2 linked regions of the Kitasatospora fiedleri genome follow. The protein of the gene in region 1 interacts with the protein of each later gene in a pairwise test. Links are inferred from orthologs where the notes say so. Each region holds a gene or a part of one and is shown on either strand. Other genes may lie near its edges. The genes, in order: QMQ26_RS23895 and QMQ26_RS10720.

Region 1 (9,595 bases):
AGAGGTTCGCCCGGTCGACGGCGTCCTGCTGGCGCTTGACGGCGATCAGCGCGGCCTCGTTGACCAGGTTGGCCAGGTCGGCGCCGGTCATGCCGGGCGTGGTGCGGGCGACGGCGTCCAGGTCGGTGCCCTCGGCGAGCGGCACCTGGCGGGTGTGGATCCGCAGGATCTGCTCGCGGCCGGCCCGGTCGGGCGGGCTGACGGTGATCCGGCGGTCGAACCGGCCGGGGCGCAGCAGCGCCGGGTCGAGGACCTCGGCGCGGTTGGTCGCGGCGATCACGATGACGCCCTCGGAGCCGGAGAAGCCGTCCATCTCGGTGAGGATCTGGTTGAGCGTCTGCTCGCGCTCGTCGTGGCCGCCCATGCCGCCACCGCCGCCGCGCTGGCGCCCGATGGTGTCGATCTCGTCGATGAACACGATCGCCGGGGCGACCTTGCGGGCCTCGGCGAACAGTTCGCGGACCCGGCTGGCGCCGACGCCGACGATCATCTCGATGAACTCGGACGCCGAGGCGGAGAAGAACGGCACGTCCGCCTCCCCGGCGACGGCCCGGGCCAGCAGCGTCTTGCCGGTGCCGGGCGGGCCGGACAGCAGGACGCCGCGCGGCATCTTCGCGCCGAGCCGGCGGTACGCCTGCGGGTTCTTCAGGAAGTCGACCACCTCGCTGAGCTCGGCCTCGACCTCGTCGATGCCGGCCACGTCCCGGAAGGTGGTGCGCTTGCCCTGGCTGGTGTCCACCGGCTTCGGCGGGGCCTTGCGGCCGAGCGCGCCGCCGCCGATCCCGCCGGACATCCGGCGGGCGATCAGCACCCAGACCCCGATCAGCAGCAGCATCGGCGCCAGCGAGATCAGCAGGTTCGCCAGGAAGCTGCGCTGCTGCACCACCGGACGGGCCGTCACCTCGACGTTCTGCGACTGCAGGGTGCCCCAGAGGTTGTCGGTGGCGAACTCCGGCCGCTGGGTGGTGAACTCCGTGTAGTCGCCCTTCTCGCCGTCCGGCCTGGGCCGCTCGCTCTTGAGCGTGCCCTCGATGGCGTCGCCCTTGGCGTAGACCTTGGTGACGTTCCCGCCGTTCAGCTGCTTGGTGAACTCGGTGTACGAGATCGTGGTCGACCCGCCGTTGCCGAAGAAGCTCAGCAGCAGGTCCGAGAGCAGGAACACCACCAGCGCGGTGAGGATCAGGCCCGTCCAGCCGCCCGGCATCCTCTTCTTCGGCGGCGGAGGGGGCGGCGCCCCCTCGGACCGCCAGGGCTGGTCGGGGGTCTGGCGCGGCGGCACGGGGTTGCTCACCCGTCGGACGATACGGACCGGGTGCCCGCCGGACGGCGCGCAACGCCGCGCCGCGCCCCGGTCGGCGCACCGGTCGGCCGCCCCGGTCAGCGCACCGGCGTCGGCCACTCCTCCGCGGTCAGCGCGAAGCGCTCGTGGTCGCGCCAGGCGTCCTGCAGGAACAGCATCCGCGGCGTGAGCCCCTCGTGCCGGAAGCCCAGCCGGCGGGCCAGCGCGATCGACCGCTCGTTGTCCGGCTGGACGTTGATCTCCAGCCGGTGCAGCCCGAGCCCGCCGCGCTCCGGCCGCGTGAAGCAGCGCTCCACCACCAGCCGCATGCCCTCCGACATCCGGCCGGTCCCGACGAACGGCTCGTACGAGTCGTAGCCCAGCACCCCGTTGCAGAACCGCGCCATCACGATGTTGGCCACGTTGCACTTGCCGACCAGGCCGCCGGTCCCGGTGTCGACGATCATGAACGTCCGCAGGCCCGCGCCCTGACGGCTCAGCAGGTCCGGCATGCCGTCCGGCTCCACCGGGTTCCACCGCCCGATGTGCGCGGCGGAGCGGCGCACCGCCTCGGCGTAGGGGACGACGTCATCGGGGCGGGGGGCTCGGATCGTCACGCGCATACGGGACATCATGGCGCACCCGCGCGCGGAAGCGCGGGCACGGGTGGCGGGGGCGGACGCGACCGGGGGCGCGGTTGCCCGCGCCCCCGGTCCGTGCCGCCCCGCCGCCTACAGCAGGTCCTTGAACTCCTTGGGGAGCTGGAAGTCCGCCGGACCCTGGCCCGGCTGGACGCCGAACGCGCCGCCGGACTGGGCGCCCTGGCCCGGCCCGAGGGCCTTGCGCTCGGCGGCCGCGGCCTCCTCCTGGGCCCGCTTGAGCGGGTTGCCGCTCTTGCGCTTGCCCTTGGCGACCGGGGCCTTCTTGCCGGAGCGCTTGCCGCCGCCGCCCATCCCGGGGATGCCCGGCATGCCGGGGATGCCCTTGCCGGAGGCCATCGCGGACATCATCTTGCGAGCCTCGAAGAACCGCTCGACCAGGCTGGAGACCTCGCCGACCTGGACGCCGGAGCCCTTGGCGATGCGCAGCCGGCGCGAGCCGTTGATCAGCTTCGGGTCGGTCCGCTCGGCCGGGGTCATCGACTTGATGATCGCGCCGACCCGGTTGACGTCCTTGTCGTCCAGGTTGTTGATCTGGTCCCGGATCTGGCCCATGCCGGGGAGCATGCCGAGCAGCTTGGAGATCGAGCCCATCTTCTGGACCTGCTCCAGCTGCGACAGGAAGTCGTCGAGCGTGAAGTCCTTGCCGCCGCCCTGGAGCTTGGCGGCCATCTTCTCGGCCTCGGCCTGGGAGAAGGTCTGCTCGGCCTTCTCGATCAGCGAGAGGACGTCGCCCATGCCGAGGATGCGCGAGGCCATCCGGTCGGGGTGGAAGGCGTCGAAGTCGTCGACCTTCTCGCCGTTGGAGGCGAACATGATCTGACGGCCGGTCACGTGGGCGACCGAGAGCGCGGCGCCGCCGCGGGCGTCGCCGTCGAGCTTGGAGAGCACGACGCCGGTGAAGTCCACGCCCTCCAGGAAGGCCTGGGCGGTGGTGACCGCGTCCTGGCCGACCATGGCGTCGACCACGAACAGGACCTCGTCCGGGTCGATCGCGGCGCGGATGTCGGCGGCCTGCTGCATCAGTTCGGCGTCGATGCCGAGGCGGCCGGCGGTGTCGACGATGACGACGTCGTACTGCTTCTGCTTGGCGTACTCGACGGAGTCGCGGGCGACCTGCACCGGGTCGCCGACGCCGTTGCCGGGCTGCGGGCCGTAGAAGGCGACGCCGGCCCGCTCCGCGACGACGCCGAGCTGGGTGACGGCGTTGGGGCGCTGGAGGTCGCAGGCGACCAGCAGCGGGGTGTGCTTCTGGGTCTTGAGCCAGTGGCCGAGCTTTCCGGCCAGCGTGGTCTTGCCGGCGCCCTGGAGGCCGGCCAGCATGATCACGGTCGGGCCGGTCTTGGCGTAGCGCAGGCGGCGGGTCTCGCCGCCGAGGATGCTGATCAGCTCCTCGTTGACGATCTTGATGATCTGCTGGGCGGGGTTCAGCGCGCCGGAGACCTCGGAGCCGAGGGCCCGGTCCTTGACCTGCTTGATGAAGGCGCGGACCACGGGGAGCGCGACGTCCGCCTCCAGCAGGGCGATCCGGATCTCGCGCGCGGTGGCGTCGATGTCCGCCTCGCTGAGACGGCCCTTGCCCCGGAGGTTCTTGAACGTCGCTGCGAGGCGGTCGGAGAGAGTGTCGAACACGTCGGTCGCGGGTCCCTTGCGGCATCGAGTACGGGTACTGTCGTCGCCCCAAGGGTAGCCGTACCCCCGGCGGACGGTCTGCGCCCCTGCGCGAACCGCGGGTCAGGGGGTCCCCAGGGCGGCCCTGACCACCCGCGCGACCTCCTGCGCGCGCTCCCGCTCCAGCGGCCGGCCGTCCGGCGAGGTGAGGTAGAAGGCGTCGACGGCCTCCGCGCCGAGGGTGGAGACGTGCGCGGTGCGCACCCGCACGCCGGCCACGTCCAGCGCCCGGCCGATCCGGTGCAGCAGGCCGGGGGCGTCGTGCGCGCGGACCTCCAGCACGGTGGCGGACCGCGAGGCGGTGTGCGGGGCGACGGTGACCACCGGCGGCGGGGTGCTGATGCCGCGGCGGCGCGGCGCGGCGGCGTCGCGTTCGGCGAGCTTGCGGGCGACGTCGAGCGAGCCGTCCAGGGCGCGGCGCAGGTCGGCCCGGAGCCGGGCGGCCTCGGGCAGGTCGCCGTACTCGGCGGCGACCGTCCAGGACAGCAGCAGGACGGGCCCGGCGCCGACCGGGTCGAGTTCGCGCAGCCCGGCCTTGCGGACGGCGAGGCGGTGCACGGCGAGCACCCCGGCGACGGTGCCGAGCAGGCCGGGGCGGTCGGGGATGGCCAGGGTGAGTTCGACGCCCATCGGCTCGGTGCCCTGCTCCCCCGCCGGTTCGGGGTGGGCGGCCAGGGTGAGCGCGGGCCCGCCGGTGCGGGCGGCCTCGACGGCCAGGCGCTCCTGGTCGGCGGTGACCTCGGGGTCGGCGGCGGGCGGGCTGGTGTCACCGGCCAGCCGGGCGGCGGTGCGCTCGACCAGCGTGGCGACCAGCGAGGCGCGCCAGCTCGACCAGGCGGCCGGGCCGGTGGCGGTGGCGTCGGCCTCGGTGAGGGCGTGCAGCAGTTCCAGGTGGGTCTGGGTGCCGACGGTCTTGGCGATCAGGTCGGCGGTGGCGGGGTCGTCGGGGTCGCGGCGGGTGGCGGTGTCGACCAGCGTGAGGTGGTGGCGCACCAGCAGCGCGAGGGTGTCGGTGTCCTGCCGGTCGAAGCCCATCCGGACGGCGACGTCGCGGACGATCACCTCGCCGGCCTCGGAGTGGTCGCCGGGCCAGCCCTTGCCGAGGTCGTGCAGCAGGGCGGCGACCAGCAGCAGGTCGGGGCGGGCGGTGCGGCGGGTCATCGCGGCGGCCCGGACGGCGGTCTCGATCAGGTGCCGGTCGACGGTCCAGCGGTGCACGGCGTTGCGCTGCGGGCGGCAGCGGACCCGCTCCCAGTCCGGCAGCATCCGGCTGATCAGCCCCTCGGCCTCCAGCGCCTCCCAGACCGGCAGGCAGGCTTCGCCCGCGCCGAGCAGGGTGACCAGCTGGGCACGGGCCTCGTCGGGCCAGGGCACCGGCAGCGGCCCGGTCTCGGCGGCCAGCCGCCGGACGGTGGCGTAGCCGACGGTGAGCCCGGCCTGGGCGGCCGCGGCGGCGGCCCGCAGCGGCAGCACCGGGTCGGCGGCCGGCCGGGCGGCGTGGGCCAGCACCGCCTCGCCGTCCTGCTCGACCACGCCCTCGGCGAGCGGGCGGCGCTCGGGCGCGTCGGGGCCGATCGGGGCCCGCCGGGCGCCGTTGAACGGGAAGCCGAACCGGGCGGCGCGGCGGGCCGGGCGGTGGCGCTCGGCCAGCACCCGGTCGACCGAGCGCCAGGTGACGTCGGAGGCGTACGCGACGGTGCGGGCCGCCTGGTAGACCTGCCGCAGCAGGGTGTCGGCGTCGAGCACGCCGAGTCGTTCGGCGACCTGGTCCTGGTCCTGGAGGGAGAGCCGTTCGGTGGCCCGCCCGGTGGTCAGGTGCAGCGCGTCGCGGACGTCGGCCAGGGTGCGGGCGGCGGCGTCCAGGCCGTCGCGGGGGGCGTCGGCGAGCCAGGTCGCGGCGACCGCGTTCAGCGCGACCAGGTCGCGCAGGCCGCCGCGGGCCTCCTTGAGGTCGGGTTCGAGCAGGAAGGACAGCTCGCCGTGGCGCTCGGCCCGGGCCCGGCCGAGCTCCTGGAGCTCGGGGAGCCGTTCGGGGGCGGCGGCGCGCCAGTCGGCCAGGACGGCGGAGCGCAGGTCCGCGGTGAGCTGCGGGTCGCCGGCCAGGTGGCGGGCGTCGAGCAGGCCGAGCTGGGCCTTGAGGTCCTCGGCGGCGACCTTGCGGGCCTCGCCGGGGGTGCGGACGGCGTGGTCGAGGGCGACGCCGCTGTCCCAGACCGGGTACCAGATCCGTTCGGCCAGGTCGGCGGCGAGCGGGCCCTCGTGCAGCAGCAGCAGGTCCAGGTCGCTGCGCGGGGAGAGTTCGGCCCGGCCGTAGCCGCCGACGGCGACCAGCGCGGTGCGGGCGGGGGCGCCGGCGGCCCGGTAGAGGGCGGCCAGCCAGTCGTCGGTGAGCCGGGCCAGGGCGGCGCGCCGGCGCGGGCCGGTGGTGTCGGGGTCGGCCAGCAGGCGGGCGCGCTCGGCGGGGTAGCCGTACTCGGCGGGGTCGGTGCTGCTCACGTCTGCTCCCGGTGCGTGCGGGTGCCGGATACGCCTTCGGCGGACCTGCCACGGGGGCAGGTCCGCCAGGAGGGTTTCAGCGGTGGATCAGAGTGGATCGGAGGAAGGGCGGGCGGGGGTCAGAGGGCGTCGGGGCCGCGTTCGCCGGTGCGGACCCGGACGGTGGTCTCGACCGGGACCGACCAGACCTTGCCGTCGCCGATCTTCCCGGTGCGGGCGGCCTTGACGACCACGTCGATCAACTGCTCGGCGTCCTCGTCCTCGACCAGTATCTCGATCCGGACCTTCGGGACCAGGTCGACGGTGTACTCGGCGCCGCGGTAGACCTCGGTGTGGCCGCGCTGCCGGCCGTACCCGCTGGCCTCGGTGACGGTCAGGCCGTGCACCCCGAAGGCCTGCAGGGCGTCCTTGACCTCGTCCAGGCGGTGCGGCTTGATGACGGCGGTGATGAGCTTCATCGGGCGTCGACCTCGGTCTTCTCGGCGGGGGCGGTCGCGGGGGCGGCCGGGGCGGTGCGCACCAGGCTGGCGCCGACGGCGGTGAAGTCGTAGGCGGACTCGGCGTGTTCGGCCTGGTCGATGCCGGAGACCTCGACCTCCTCGGCGACCCGGAAGCCGATGGTCTTCTGGATCAGCATGCCCAGCAGCCAGGAGAGCACGAACGAGTAGACCAGGACGGCGACCACGCCGAGCACCTGCTTGCCGAGCTGGTCCAGGCCGCCGCCGTAGAACAGGCCGGAGGCGGTCTGGCCGACGTGGCCGGTGGCGAAGAAGCCGATCAGCAGCGAGCCGACGATGCCGCCGACCAGGTGGACGCCGACCACGTCGAGCGAGTCGTCGAAGCCGAACTTGTACTTCAGGCTGATCGCCGCGGCGCACAGCACGCCGGCGATCAGGCCGATCGCGATCGCGCCGAGCGGGGAGACCGAGCCGCAGGCCGGGGTGATGGCAACCAGGCCGGCCACCGCGCCGGAGGCGGCGCCGAGGGTGGTGAACGCGCCGTGCTTGACCTTCTCGTAGGCCAGCCAGCCGAGGATCGCGGCGGCGGTGGCGACCTGGGTGTTGACGAAGGCCATGCCCGCCACGCCGTTGGCGGCCAGCGCGGAGCCGGCGTTGAAGCCGAACCAGCCGAACCACAGCAGGCCGGAGCCGAGCATCACCAGCGGCAGGTTGTGCGGACGCATCGGGTCCTTCTTGAAGCCGATCCGCTTGCCCAGCACCAGGGCCAGGGCCAGGCCGGCCGCACCGGCGTTGATGTGCACCGCGGTGCCGCCGGCGAAGTCGATCACGCCGTTGCGGTCGCCGAGCCAGCCGCCGTTGCCGCCGTCGAAGAAGAACACCCAGTGCGCGACCGGGAAGTACACCACGGTCACCCAGAGCGCCACGAACAGGCTCCAGGCGGTGAACTTCGCCCGGTCCGCGATCGCGCCGCTGATCAGGGCCGGGGTGATGATCGCGAACATCAGCTGGAAGGCCGCGAACCCGGTCACCGGGATCGTCCCGGTCAGGGCGTTCAGGTCGATGCCGCGCATCCCCAGGAAGTCGAGGTTGCCGATCAGACCGGCCCCGGCGTCCGGCGCGAAGGCCAGCGAGTAGCCGTACAGGACCCAGAGCACCGAGACGATCGCCAGTGAGATGAAGCTCATCACCAGCATGTTGAGGGTGCTCTTGACCCTGACCATGCCTCCGTAGAAGAAGGCCAGGCCCGGGGTCATCAACATGACCAGGGCCGCACAGATGAACACAAAGGCGGTATCGCCCGCGCTGAAGCCGTCCGGCATCGGCGTCTCCTCCGAATGAGAGCCGCACCACGACCGGGATTACCTGTCCCGTGCCCATCCCGGCGTGTCGGCGATGAGAGGAGAGTGCCGAAGGCGGGTTTCGGCCGATGCGGCTCGGTGTTTCGCCGCAGTGACGCGGTTGACGCGCCCGTTACGGGAAGGTGAACCACGGCAGGTGACGCGTACTGGACAGCGCGTGCTATATGTCGGCGGCCGTCCGGACGGGGGGCGGACGGCCGCGGGCGGCGGGGGCGGAGCGGATCAGACCACCGCGACGAACTCCGGGATGTCGTGCACCACCCGCTCGGCCAGCCGGTCCACCCCGGGGGCGCCGCGGAAGTCCCGGCTGGCCGCCTCGGAGGTCTTGCGGACCCGGGTGTTCAGCCGCTCGGAGCGCACCTTCTTGGCGATGTCGACCGCCTCCTCGCAGTACTTCGCGGCCTCCTCCGGCTCGCTCTGCAGCAGCCGCACCGAGGCCATCCCGACCAGGTTGAACGCGTAGGTGCGGACGTGGTCGCCGTCCTCCCGGAACCGGTCGACCGCCTCGGTGATCAGCGGCTCGGCGGCCTTGGCCATCGCCGGCCCGCGGTCCGAGGTGTACGCCAGGTCCCGGTAGGAGTGGCCGTTCTCCGCGCACAGCTCGGCGTACGAGAAGAACCTGAGCCAGCTCGGCGCCGCCTCGTTGGTCTCCCGGATGTCGCTGAAGGTGTCCTCCGACAGCCGCACCGCCCGGGCGCACCGGTTGACCTCGCCGATGGTGGAGTACGCCCGCGCCTCCATCGCGTACAGCAGCGACTGCTGGCGGGCGGTGGCGGTGTCCCGGCTGCCGTACTGGGCGAGGTGGATCAGCTCCAGCGCGTCCTCGCCGCGGTTCAGGTGGATCATCTGCCGGCTCATGTCGGTCAGCACGTGCGCCCCGAACGGGCGGTCCCCGGCCTCCTTGGCCGCGTGCAGCGCCAGCACGTAGTACTTCTGCGCGCTCGGGTGCATGCCCACGTCGTACGACATGAAGCCCGCCAGGTGGGCCAGCTCGGCGGTGATCCGGAACAGCCGCTTGGTGGTCGCCTCGGGGTAGGTCTCCTGCAACAGGTCGGTGACCTCGTGGAGTTGGCCGACCACCGCCTTGCGGCGCAGGCCGCCGCCGTTCTGCGCGTCCCACTTCCGGAACATCTCGGTGGTCTGCTCCAGCAGCTGCATCTCCGGCTCGGACAGCCGCCCGGAGAAGTGCTCGCCGCCGTTGGCCGCCGCCAGGATCGGGGTGGGGGCGCCGTTCGGACCGGGCGTCAGCCAGCGCTGCATCGGCTCGATCAGCGCCGCGCCGGCCGTCAGCGCCAGCGACGTGCCGAGGAAGCCGCGCCGGTTGGGTATCAGGTCGCTGCGCGAGTACTCGCTGATCGCCTGCACGGTCTGCTGCGGGCTCCACGGGAGGTCCACCCCGCTGCCGACGGTGGTCACCTGGACCACCGCGCGCAGGCCGAGGTCCTCGACCGAGACCACCGAGCCGAAGCGCTCCGAGAACAGCTCGGACATGATCTTCGGGATCGGCTCCCGCGGCTGCTCCCCGTCCAGCCACCGGCGCACCCGCGAAGTGTCGGTGGAGACGTGGTGGGCGCCGATCTGCCGCGCCCTGCGGTTCACTTGACGCGCCAGCTCGCCCTTCGACCAGCCGCTGCGCGCGAACCAGGAGCCCAGCTTCTCGTTCGGCTGCTT
Region 2 (9,554 bases), 2.9 Mb from region 1 along the record:
CGGGCGGGGCCGGCCCGGCGGCCGGGTCCGGGCCCTGGTCAGTGAGGGTCGGGGACGGGCCGCGACGGTCACCGGCACACCCCGGGTACGGCCCCGGCCGCGCGTGCGGCGGCGGTCCGGGCCTCCCGTGATCCTATGACGTGCCGCTCTCGGGGCCGGTTGCGTCCGGGCCCACAATCCGCCGGTCGGCGGGGGTGGTTCCGGCCGGTCGGCGGGGGTGCGCGGGCCCGCCGGTCGGCGTGTCGCGGCGGTCGGCCGCGCCGGTCCGGGCCGGGCCTGGACGATCCTCCGGCTGACGCGGCGCCCCGGCCCGGCGATCATGGGGGTTCCGTGTCCCGGAACCGTCCCGAGGAGTGTGCGCGTGTCCCAGCAGGTTGCCGTGATCACCGGTGCGGGCAGCGGCGTCGGCCGCGCCGTGGCCCGCGAACTCGCCTCGGCCGGCTGGCGGGTGGTGCTGGCCGGCCGCCGGGCCGACCCGCTGACGGAGACCGCCGCCGGGCTCGGGCCGGACCGCGCGCTGGCGGTGCCCGCCGACGTCACCGACGAGCGGCAGGTGGAGGCGCTGTTCGACGCGGCGGCCGGGCACTTCGGCCGGATCGACCTGCTGTTCAACAACGCCGGGATGTTCGGCCCGTCCGCCCCGGTCGAGGAGGTCGCGGCGGCCGACTGGCGGGCCGTGGTCGACGTCAACCTGACCGGCGCGTTCCTCTGCGCGCAGGCCGCGTTCCGCCGGATGCGGGACCAGGACCCGCAGGGCGGCCGGATCGTCAACAACGGCTCGATCTCCGCCCACGTCCCCCGCCCGTACGCGATCGCCTACACCGCGACCAAGCACGCCGTCACCGGCCTGACCCGCGCCCTGTCGCTGGAGGGCCGCCCGTACCGGATCGCCTGCGGGCAGATCGACATCGGCAACGCGGCCACCGACATGACGGCGGGGATGGGCGCGGGGGTGCGGCAGGCGGACGGGCGGACCGCGCCGGAGCCGACCATGGACGTCGCGGACGTGGCCCGGACGGTGCGCCACATGGCGGAGCTGCCGCTGGAGGCGAACGTCCAGTTCGCCACGGTGATGGCCACCGCGATGCCGTACATCGGCCGCGGCTGAGCGGCGGGAGCGGCGCGCCGGGGCGGACTCGTTCGAGGTGTCCGTCCCAGCGGCCGCCGCGCAGTTCGACGTCCGGGACAGGGGTGGTGGTGCCCATCCGCCCGATGCTTCCAGCGGGTCGGGCGCCCGGCCCGGGTCAGCCGCGCCAGGTGTCGTTCAGCGTGATCCGGCCGGTGGCCGGGACGGTCGCGGTGCGGTTGGCGCCGCTCTCCCAGGTGACGTTCCCGGCGGCGTCCTTGCGGATGTACTTGTACTGGATCGCGGTGCCCGCGCCGAGCGCCACGTCCAGCTTCCACACCGGGTAGGCGGCGGCGGAGAGCGGCAGCGCCTTCGCGGTGTCCCAGCCGCCCAGCCCGGCCGCGTCGCCGACCAGGTAGACGTTCTGGCCGACCGCGGTGGTGGCGTTGACCGCGAAGGAGGCGCCGGAGCCGGTCGGCGGGGAGGCGGACGCCGAGGTCGACGGGGAGGCGGTGGCGGCGGCGCACGGGTCGCCGCTGCCGACCGCGCCGTCCTTGACGGTGATGCTGCCGGTGCCCAGGGCGTAGTTGCCGCCGCCGTTGTTGTCCCAGGTGCCGTTGCCGTTGTTGAAGGTGGTGGCGAGGCCGGTGGCACCGCCCAGGCCGACGGTCTTCTTCACCCAGCCGGTGCAGGCCGCGTCCATGGCCACGCCGGGGACGGTGGTCCAACTGCCGCCGTTGGGCGCGTAGTGCAGGTCGTAGGCCGACCAGTTCCGGTCCGTCGAGTAGAAGACGGTGGCGCTGTTGCCGCCGGTCGGCGAGGCCGACGCGGAGGCGGACGGCGAGGCGGAGGGGGTGGGGGCGGGCGTGGCGCCGTTGCCGCCGGCGCCGACGTACAGGGCGACCGCGTCGCCCGCGCCGACGGTGGCGGTGAACCTGCCGTCCGCGCCGACGGTGTAGGTCGGGCCGGTGCAGCCGCCGCCGTTCACCGGGTCGCCGTGCTGGACGTCGCAGTAGACGCCGGCCGGCAGCGAGGTCTGGAAGGTCCGGGTGAGCGCGCCGGACTCGCGGTTGATCGCCACGTAGCCCTTGTCGCCGCGGCCGAAGGCGATCGCGTTGTTGTCGTTGGACCACCAGTCGGTCATGCCGGTGCCGGAGACCGCGTTGCGGAAGCCGACCATGTTGGCGACCTGGCGCCAGGCGTGGGTGCAGTTCCAGCCGTCCTGGTAGCAGGCGTTGACGGTGCCGCCGTTGGGCGGGCCGTCGTCGTTGCCGCCGAAGGCGTAGCCGGAGTAGACGTTCGGCGAGCCGTAGGGGTCGGCCAGCAGGAAGACGTTGGCCAGCGTGTAGGCGGAGCCGTACGCGTAGGTCAGGGTCGAGCCGTTGCGCTCGGTGTCCCAGTTGTCGACGAAGGTGCGGGCCTGGGCGGAGCCGAGCAGGCCGCTGCCCCAGCTCTGCAGGTCGGAGATCCGCCCGCCGTTGAAGGCGCTCTTGAGCCAGGTCGCGGAGCGGAACTCGTCCACGTCGCCGTTGCCGGTGTACTCGCCGGGCTGGACGGCCTCGCCCGCGCCGTAGATGACCTCCTGCACCCAGTAGGCGTTCGGGTTGCTCACCTTGGACTTGATCGCGGCCAGGTCGCTCGCGGCGATGTGCTTGGCGGCGTCGATCCGGAAGCCGTCGACGCCCAGGGACAGCAGGTCGTTCAGGTAGTCGGCGATGGTCTGCTGAACGTAGCCGGAGCCGGTGTTCAGGTCGGCGAGGCCGACCAGCTCGCAGTTCTGCACGTTGGAGCGGTCGCCGTAGTTGCTGATCGACGTCCGGCAGGAGTGGAAGTCCTGGTCCTGGTAGTAGCCCGGGTAGGTGTACTTGCCGTACGCGGTGCCGCCGGTGCCGGTGCCGCTGCCCGCGCTCATGTGGTTGATCACCGCGTCGGCGATCACCTTGACGCCCGCGGCGTGGCAGGTGCCGACCATGCGCTGGAACGAGGCGCGGTCGCCGAGCCGGCCGGCGATCCGGTAGCTGACGGGCTGGTAGGAGGTCCACCACTGGGCGCCCTGGATGTGCTCCTCGGCCGGGGAGACCTCGACGGAGCCGTAGCCCTTGGGGCCGAGCGTGTCGGTGCACGCCTTGGCCACCGAGTCGAACTTCCACTCGAACAGGGTGGCGGTGACGTCCTTGCCGCCGGGCGGGGTGGCGGTGGCGGCGGGCGCGAGCGAGAGCCCGGCGCCGGCCGAGAGGCCGAGCGCCGCGAGCGCGGTGGCGGCGGCGGCGAGGCGCCGGCCGCCGAGGGGGGCGGAGAGGGGCAAGGGAGCACTCCTGGGGGAAGCCCGGGCCGCGGACGCGGGTCGCGGAACGGGGGGCGGCGGGGTGGGGGCCGCGACGGCGGGGGTGGTGCCGTCAGTGCGACGGGTGGAGGGTCGCTACTGCAAGTCCCTGCAAACTCGTTGAAACTTGCTGGAAATTTGCAGTGGCATGACCATAGGGTCCGCCCGGACGGCCGTCAAGGGAGGCTGCGGGCCCCTGCGGACGAGAAAGCCGGCGGGAGAACGGACGGGGAAAACGGATGCGTCGGTCCGCCGCTGACGGTTCGTCAGCGGCGGACCGGCGCGGGCCCGGAGCCCCGGGAGGTCAGCCCAGCTGCCGCTCGATCAGGTCACAGGCGCGGGCGGTGCCGCCCTCGGACTTCGCCCGCGCGCTCAGCTCGCGCGAGCGGGCCGCGACCGCCGGGTCCGCGACCAGCTCGGCCAGCGCCGAGCGGAGCGCCCGCGGCGTCGCGTCCGCGGTGTCGATCCGGCGGGCCACGCCGAGCTCGACCAGCCGGTCGGCGTTCATGAACTGCTCGGCGGCCTGCGGCACCGCGATCATCGGCACCCCGGCCAGCAGGCCCTCCCCGCAGCCGCCCATCCCGGCGTGCGTGACGAAGGCGTCGGCCTGCTCCAGCACCGCCCGCTGCGGCAGCCAGGGGTGCACCTCGACCCCGGCCGGGATCTCCCCCAGCTCCGCCGGGTCGGTGTGCCGGCCGATCTGCAGCACCAGGTGCCAGCCGGGCAGGTCGCCGAAGGCGGCCAGGCAGTTGCGGTAGAACTCCGGCTGCCGGGTGAACGCCGAGCCCAGCGACACCAGCAGCACCTTCTCGGCCCCGGCCGGGCGCTGCCAGCCGCCCTGCTCGGCCCGCAGGTCGAAGCACGGGCCGACGAAGTCCACCGCCTTCCGGTCGACCCGGTCGGCGTGCGGCTGCATCGCCTCGGTGATCATGGCGACGGCCCGGGCCGGGCGGCCGGAGAAGTCGTCCACGTCGGTCGTGGTGGCGCCGCTGCCGGCCAGCCACTCGGCGAAGCGGGCGAAGTAGGCGTCCGCCCCCGGGAGGCCGCGCAGGTGGGCGCCGACCTCCTCCCGGTACCCCTCCCAGCCGACCAGCGTCGGCGAGAGCTGGACGACCGGCCGGCCCTGCGCCTCGGCGAGCGCCCGGGCCGCGTAGGCGCCGATGTCGTACAGGTAGAGGTCGGCCGGGTCGGCGTCGTAGTGGGCGCGCAGCCGGGGCAGCACGGCGATCGCGTCCTCCAGGAAGACGCGCATGGCGCCGATCGCGTCCGCCGGCCAGTCGTGGTCGGCGACCGGGAGGGTGGAGGGGTAGGGGACGAGCTCGGCGCCGGTGGGGGCGATCAGCTCGGCGACGGCGGGGTCGTTGGCGTACGTCACCCGGTGGCCGCGGGCCACGAGTTCGCGGATCACTTCGAGGCTGGGGCGGACGTGGCTGACGGCCGGGATGCCGACCATGGCGATGTGGGCACGACGGCTCATGCGGAGAGCACCTGCTTCCGGTTCTACGGGGCGTGGACAGGACACCGCACCACCGGGGCGCCGCGGAGGGGCGCGCACGGGCGGGCGGGACGCGTGGGCTCGGGGCGCTGCCCCGGCCGCGTCAGCCGTAGATCTGGTGGAAGGAGGACATGCCGGGACACTAACCCGGAACCGGTCGGGCCGCACGCGAATTACCGCGCGCGCCCGACCTCGGGGCACCGCAACGCCCTTGAGAAGCAAGCGGATTGACCGATCGTCAGACCGCGTCCGGCCCGCGCTCGCCGGTGCGGACCCGGACGATGCCGTCCACCGGCACCACCCAGACCTTGCCGTCGCCGATCTTCCCGGTCCGGGCGGCGGCCACGATCGCGTCGGTGACCCGCTCGGCGTCCTCGTCCTCCACCACCACCTCGATCCGGACCTTCGGCACCAGGTCGATCCGGTACTCCGCGCCCCGGTACACCTCGGTGTGCCCGTGCTGCCGCCCGTAGCCGCTGGCCTCGGTGACGGTCAGCCCGTGCACGCCGAGCTCCTGCAACGCGGTCTTGACCTCGTCCAGCTTGAACGGCTTGACGACGGCGGTGATCAGCTTCATGCGGGGCGGGTCCTGTCGGAGGCGGGCGCACCGTGCGGGTGCATGCTGGCGTGGGCGGTGGCGGAGCCGTGGCCCAGGACGCCGTGATCGTACGCGGTCTCGGCGTGCACGGCGAGGTCCAGGCCGGTGAGTTCGTGCTCGGGCGCGGCCCGGAAGCCCATCAGCCGGTCGATCGCCCGGCCGATGCCGTACGTCATGCCGAAGGCGTACCCGGCGACCACCAGGACGGCGGTCAGCTGCTTGCCGAGCTGGCCGATCCCGCCGCCGTGCAGCAGTCCGGCGGGGCCGCCGGTCATGGTGGCGGTGGCGAACAGGCCGATCAGCAGGGTGCCGATGACGCCGGCCACGAAGTGCACGCCGACCACGTCCAGCGAGTCGTCGTAGTCGAGGCGGAACTTCCAGCTGACGGCGTAGCAGCAGACCAGCCCGGCGGCCAGGCCGACGACCAGCGCGCCGAGCAGGTCGACGCTGCCGCAGGAGGGGGTGATGGCGACCAGTCCGGCGACCGCGCCGGAGGCGGCGCCGAGGGTGGTGGCGTGGCCGTCGCGCTTCTTCTCCACCACCAGCCAGCCGAGCAGGCCCGCGCAGCCGGCCGCCTGGGTGTTGAGGACCGCGGCGGCGGCCAGGCCGTTGGCGCCCATCGCGGAGCCGCCGTTGAAGCCGAACCAGCCGAACCAGAGCAGGCCCGCGCCGAGCAGCACCAGCGGCAGGTTGTGCGGGCGCATGGCCTCCTTCTTGAAGCCCAGGCGCGGGCCGAGCAGCAGGGCCAGGGCCAGGCCGCTGGCGCCGCAGTTGACCTCGACGACGGTGCCGCCGGCGAAGTCGAGGGCGCCGAGGTCGCGCAGGACCCAGCCGTCGGGGGCGAACACCCAGTGCGCGACGGGCACGTAGACCAGCAGCGTCCACACCGCGGTGAAGGCCACCCAGGAGCCGAACTTGGCCCGGTCGGCGATGGCGCCGGAGATCAGCGCGGCGGTGATGATCGCGAAGGTCAGCTGGAAGGTGGCGAACAGCAGGGTGGGGACGTGCCCGGTGAGGCTGTCCGGGGTGATGCCGGCCATGCCGAGGTGGTCGAGGGAGCCGATCAGGCCCCAGCCGGCGTCCTTGCCGAAGGCCAGCGAGTAGCCGGCCAGCAGCCAGACCGCGGTGACCACGGCGATCGACACGAAGCTCATCATGATCATGTTGAGCACGCTCTTGGTGCGCACCATGCCGCCGTAGAACAGCGCCAGGGCCGGGGTCATCAGCAGCACGAGCGCGGTGCAGGCCAGCAGCCAGGCGGTGTCGCCGCTGTCCAGGGTGGGTGGGGAGTCAGCGAGGAGCATGCGGGGAGTGTCGCCGGGCCGGATTTCGGGCCGCCGTCACGGGTGTTTCGACGGTGTTTCGTGTTGCCCGGGGGTTTCCGGAATCTCACCGCCCGGACACCCGGCCGGGCCGCGCCGGGAGCGGGCGCGCCGGTGCCCGGCGGCCGCTGGTGCGGCCGCCGGGCAGCGGTGGGTGCGGGTGCGTCAGCTGGTCTGGATCGCGGTGTCGTCGATCACGAAGGAGGTCTGCAGCGAGGAGTCCTCGACCGCGTTGAACTTCACCGTGACGGTCTGGCCCGCGTAGGCCGACAGGTTGATGCTCTTCTGGGTGTAGCCGGTGGCCTTGTCGAGGTTGGAGTACGAGGCGACCGAGGTGCCGTTGACGGTGACGGTCAGCTTGTCGTACGCGGTGGAGGTGGTGGTCTCCGCGGTGTCGACGTGCAGCCAGTAGCTCAGCGTGGCGGAGCAGCCGGCCGGGATGGTGACGGTCTGGGTGATGCTGTCGGTGTGGGCGGAGCCGTAGCCGTCCAGCCAGGCCTTCCAGGAACCGCTGTGGGCGGCCTGCGAGGTGGAGTTGTTGACCACGCCGGAGGTGGCGGTCCAGGGGCTGGCGGTGCCGGTCTCGAAGCCGGGGTTGCCGAGCAGCTGGGCCGGGGTGCAGCCGGTGCCGCCGCCGGAGGTGACGGTCCAGGTGAAGGAGGCGGTGCCGGTCTTGTTGGCGGCGTCCTTGGCGGTGACGGTCACGTTGTAGGTGCCGGCCGCGGTGGCGGTGCCGGTGATCTTGCCGGTGGAGGCGTTGATCGACAGGCCGGTGGGCAGGCCGGTGGCCGAGTAGGTCAGCGGCGCGGTGCCGCCGGTGGCCGCGATCTGCAGGTTGACCGAGCCGTTCAGCGCGGTCGACTGGTTGCCGGGGCTGGTGACGGTCGGCCCGCCGGTGCTGGGCAGCGAGCCGACGTTGACGGCGGCCCAGGCGGTGGCGGTGGCGTTGTACTCGGCGGAGCCGGCGCCGTACAGGTCGGTGGCGGCGGAGAGCATGCCGGCCCGGGCGCTGGCGTAGTTGGTGGTGGAGGTCCAGTACGTGGTCAGTGCCCGGTACCAGATCGCCGCGGCCTTGTCCCGGCCGATGCCGGTGACGGTGATGCTGTTGACGGTGGGCGAGTTGTAGCTGACGCCGTTGATGGTCTTGGCGCCGCTGCCCTCGGCCAGCAGGTAGAAGGCGTGGTTGCCGACGCCGGACGAGTAGTGGACGTCCTTGTTGCCGACGGTGGAGGACCAGCTGTCGGCGGAGGAGCCGTCCTTGGAGGGCTTGTCCATGTAGCGCAGCGGCGTGCCGTCGCCGTTGATGTTGATCAGCTCGCCGATCAGGTAGTCCGGGTTGTCGGTGGGCAGGTTCGCGTAGAACTCGACCATCGTGCCGAACACGTCCGAGGTGGACTCGTTCAGGCCGCCGGACTCGCCCGAGTAGTTCAGGCCCGCGGTGTTGGAGGTGACGCCGTGCGTCATCTCGTGGCCCGCGACGTCGAGTTCGGTCAGCGGGTGGGTGTTGCCCGAGCCGTCGCCGTAGGTCATGCAGAAGCAGCTGTCGTCCCAGAACGCGTTGACGTAGTTGCTGCCGTAGTGGACCCGGCTGTACGCGCCGACGCCGTCGTTGCGGATGCCGTTGCGGCCGAAGGTGTTCTTGTAGTAGTCCCAGGTGGACGCGACGCCGTAGTGGGCGTCGACGGCCGCGGACTCCTTGTTGGAGACGGTGCCGTCGCCCCAGGTGTCGGTGGTCTTCGAGTACAGCGTGCCGGTGCCGCTGGTCCCGTTGTTCAGGTTGGTGGTGTACATGTTGCCGCGGGTCGGGTCCTTGAGCTGGTAGTTGGAGCCCGACTGCGAGGTGCCGAGGGTGACGTTGCCGACGAAGACGCCGTTGCCGGTGCCGGTCTCGATGCCCTCCCACTTCTGGATCACGTCGCCGGTGGTGGCGTCGGTGACCACGTGGAGCTTGCTCGGGGTGCCGTCCTCCTGGACGCCGGAGACCACGGTCTCCCAGGCCAGCCGCGGGCTGTTGTCGGCGGCCCAGACCACCAGGCGGGGCGCGGTCTCCAGGGCGGAGCCGGACTGGGCGGCCAGCGCGGTGGCCTGGCCCTTGGCGGCGGCGAGCTTGGGGGTGGTGGACAGGCCGGTCAGCGTGGCCGAGGAGGCCCGGTCGACGCTCTTGGTGGTGCCGTTGGCGGCCTGGTGGACGATCAGGTCGCCGCCGAGCACCGGGAGTCCGTTGTAGGTCCGCTCGTAGCGGAAGTGCTGGGTGCCGTCGGCGTCCTTGGACGCGTCCTTGACCACGAGCTTCTCGGCCGAGCCCAGGCCCAGGTCCTGGGCGAACGTCGCCGAGCGGCTGCTCGCGTCGGAGAGCAGCTGGGCGTGGCCGGCCACCGCCTGCTGGGAGGCGACCTGGCCGGTCTGGGAGGGGGCGGCGGGGGCGGCCTGGGCCACCGCCACCGGGATCGCGGTCACCAGTAGGGCGGTGGTGGCCGCGAGGGCGGCCATGCTCACGCGGGCATGCGTGCGGCGAGACATGCGGGACTCCTTTACCGACCGTCGCGGGGTCACGAGCGGTGGAGAGAATCTGGCCGCGGTTGCGGCGCAGCGGGGGCCCCTGCCGCCGGTTCGCGGCGCGGGGTGCGGTGCACGTACGCGGTACCGGGCACGTGGGGTACGCGTGCCGGGCTGCGGCCGCCGGAGTCCTGGGGAGGGTTCCACCGGCGGGGGTTGGGGCTACCTGTCGCTCCGCAGCCGGGGGAATCCTG

What was found.
Region 2: the proteins of QMQ26_RS23895 (region 1) and QMQ26_RS10720 interact in binary tests that used the Escherichia coli proteins (3 or more experiments, as listed by UniProt). The link is inferred for Kitasatospora fiedleri from one-to-one orthologs.

What each region holds. Positions count from the first base shown.
Region 1 is NZ_OX419519.1:5,187,925-5,197,519, reverse strand. The notes cover bases 3,390-6,428. They hold QMQ26_RS23895 ([protein-PII] uridylyltransferase), read right to left. Parts: upstream 6,106-6,428; coding sequence 3,673-6,105; downstream 3,390-3,672. Other genes in these bases: QMQ26_RS23890 (P-II family nitrogen regulator), read right to left, coding at 6,225-6,428; ffh (signal recognition particle protein), read right to left, coding at 3,390-3,570. Outside these bases: ATP-dependent zinc metalloprotease FtsH, read right to left, coding at 1-1,291; QMQ26_RS23905 (GNAT family N-acetyltransferase), read right to left, coding at 1,378-1,902; more of ffh, read right to left, coding at 2,011-3,389; more of QMQ26_RS23890, read right to left, coding at 6,429-6,563; QMQ26_RS23885 (ammonium transporter), read right to left, coding at 6,560-7,885; transcriptional repressor NsdA, read right to left, coding at 8,147-9,595.
Region 2 is NZ_OX419519.1:2,275,444-2,284,997, forward strand. What follows is about bases 3,793-6,790. They hold QMQ26_RS10720 (P-II family nitrogen regulator), read right to left. Parts: upstream 5,462-6,790; coding sequence 5,123-5,461; downstream 3,793-5,122. Other genes in these bases: QMQ26_RS10715 (macrolide family glycosyltransferase), read right to left, coding at 3,793-4,866; QMQ26_RS10725 (ammonium transporter), read right to left, coding at 5,458-6,786. Outside these bases: QMQ26_RS10700 (SDR family oxidoreductase), read left to right, coding at 320-1,108; QMQ26_RS10710 (carbohydrate binding domain-containing protein), read right to left, coding at 1,245-3,371; more of QMQ26_RS10715, read right to left, coding at 3,694-3,792; QMQ26_RS10730 (M4 family metallopeptidase), read right to left, coding at 6,970-9,324. UniProt on the Escherichia coli protein: P-II indirectly controls the transcription of the glutamine synthetase gene (glnA). P-II prevents NR-II-catalyzed conversion of NR-I to NR-I-phosphate, the transcriptional activator of GlnA. When P-II is uridylylated to P-II-UMP, these events are reversed.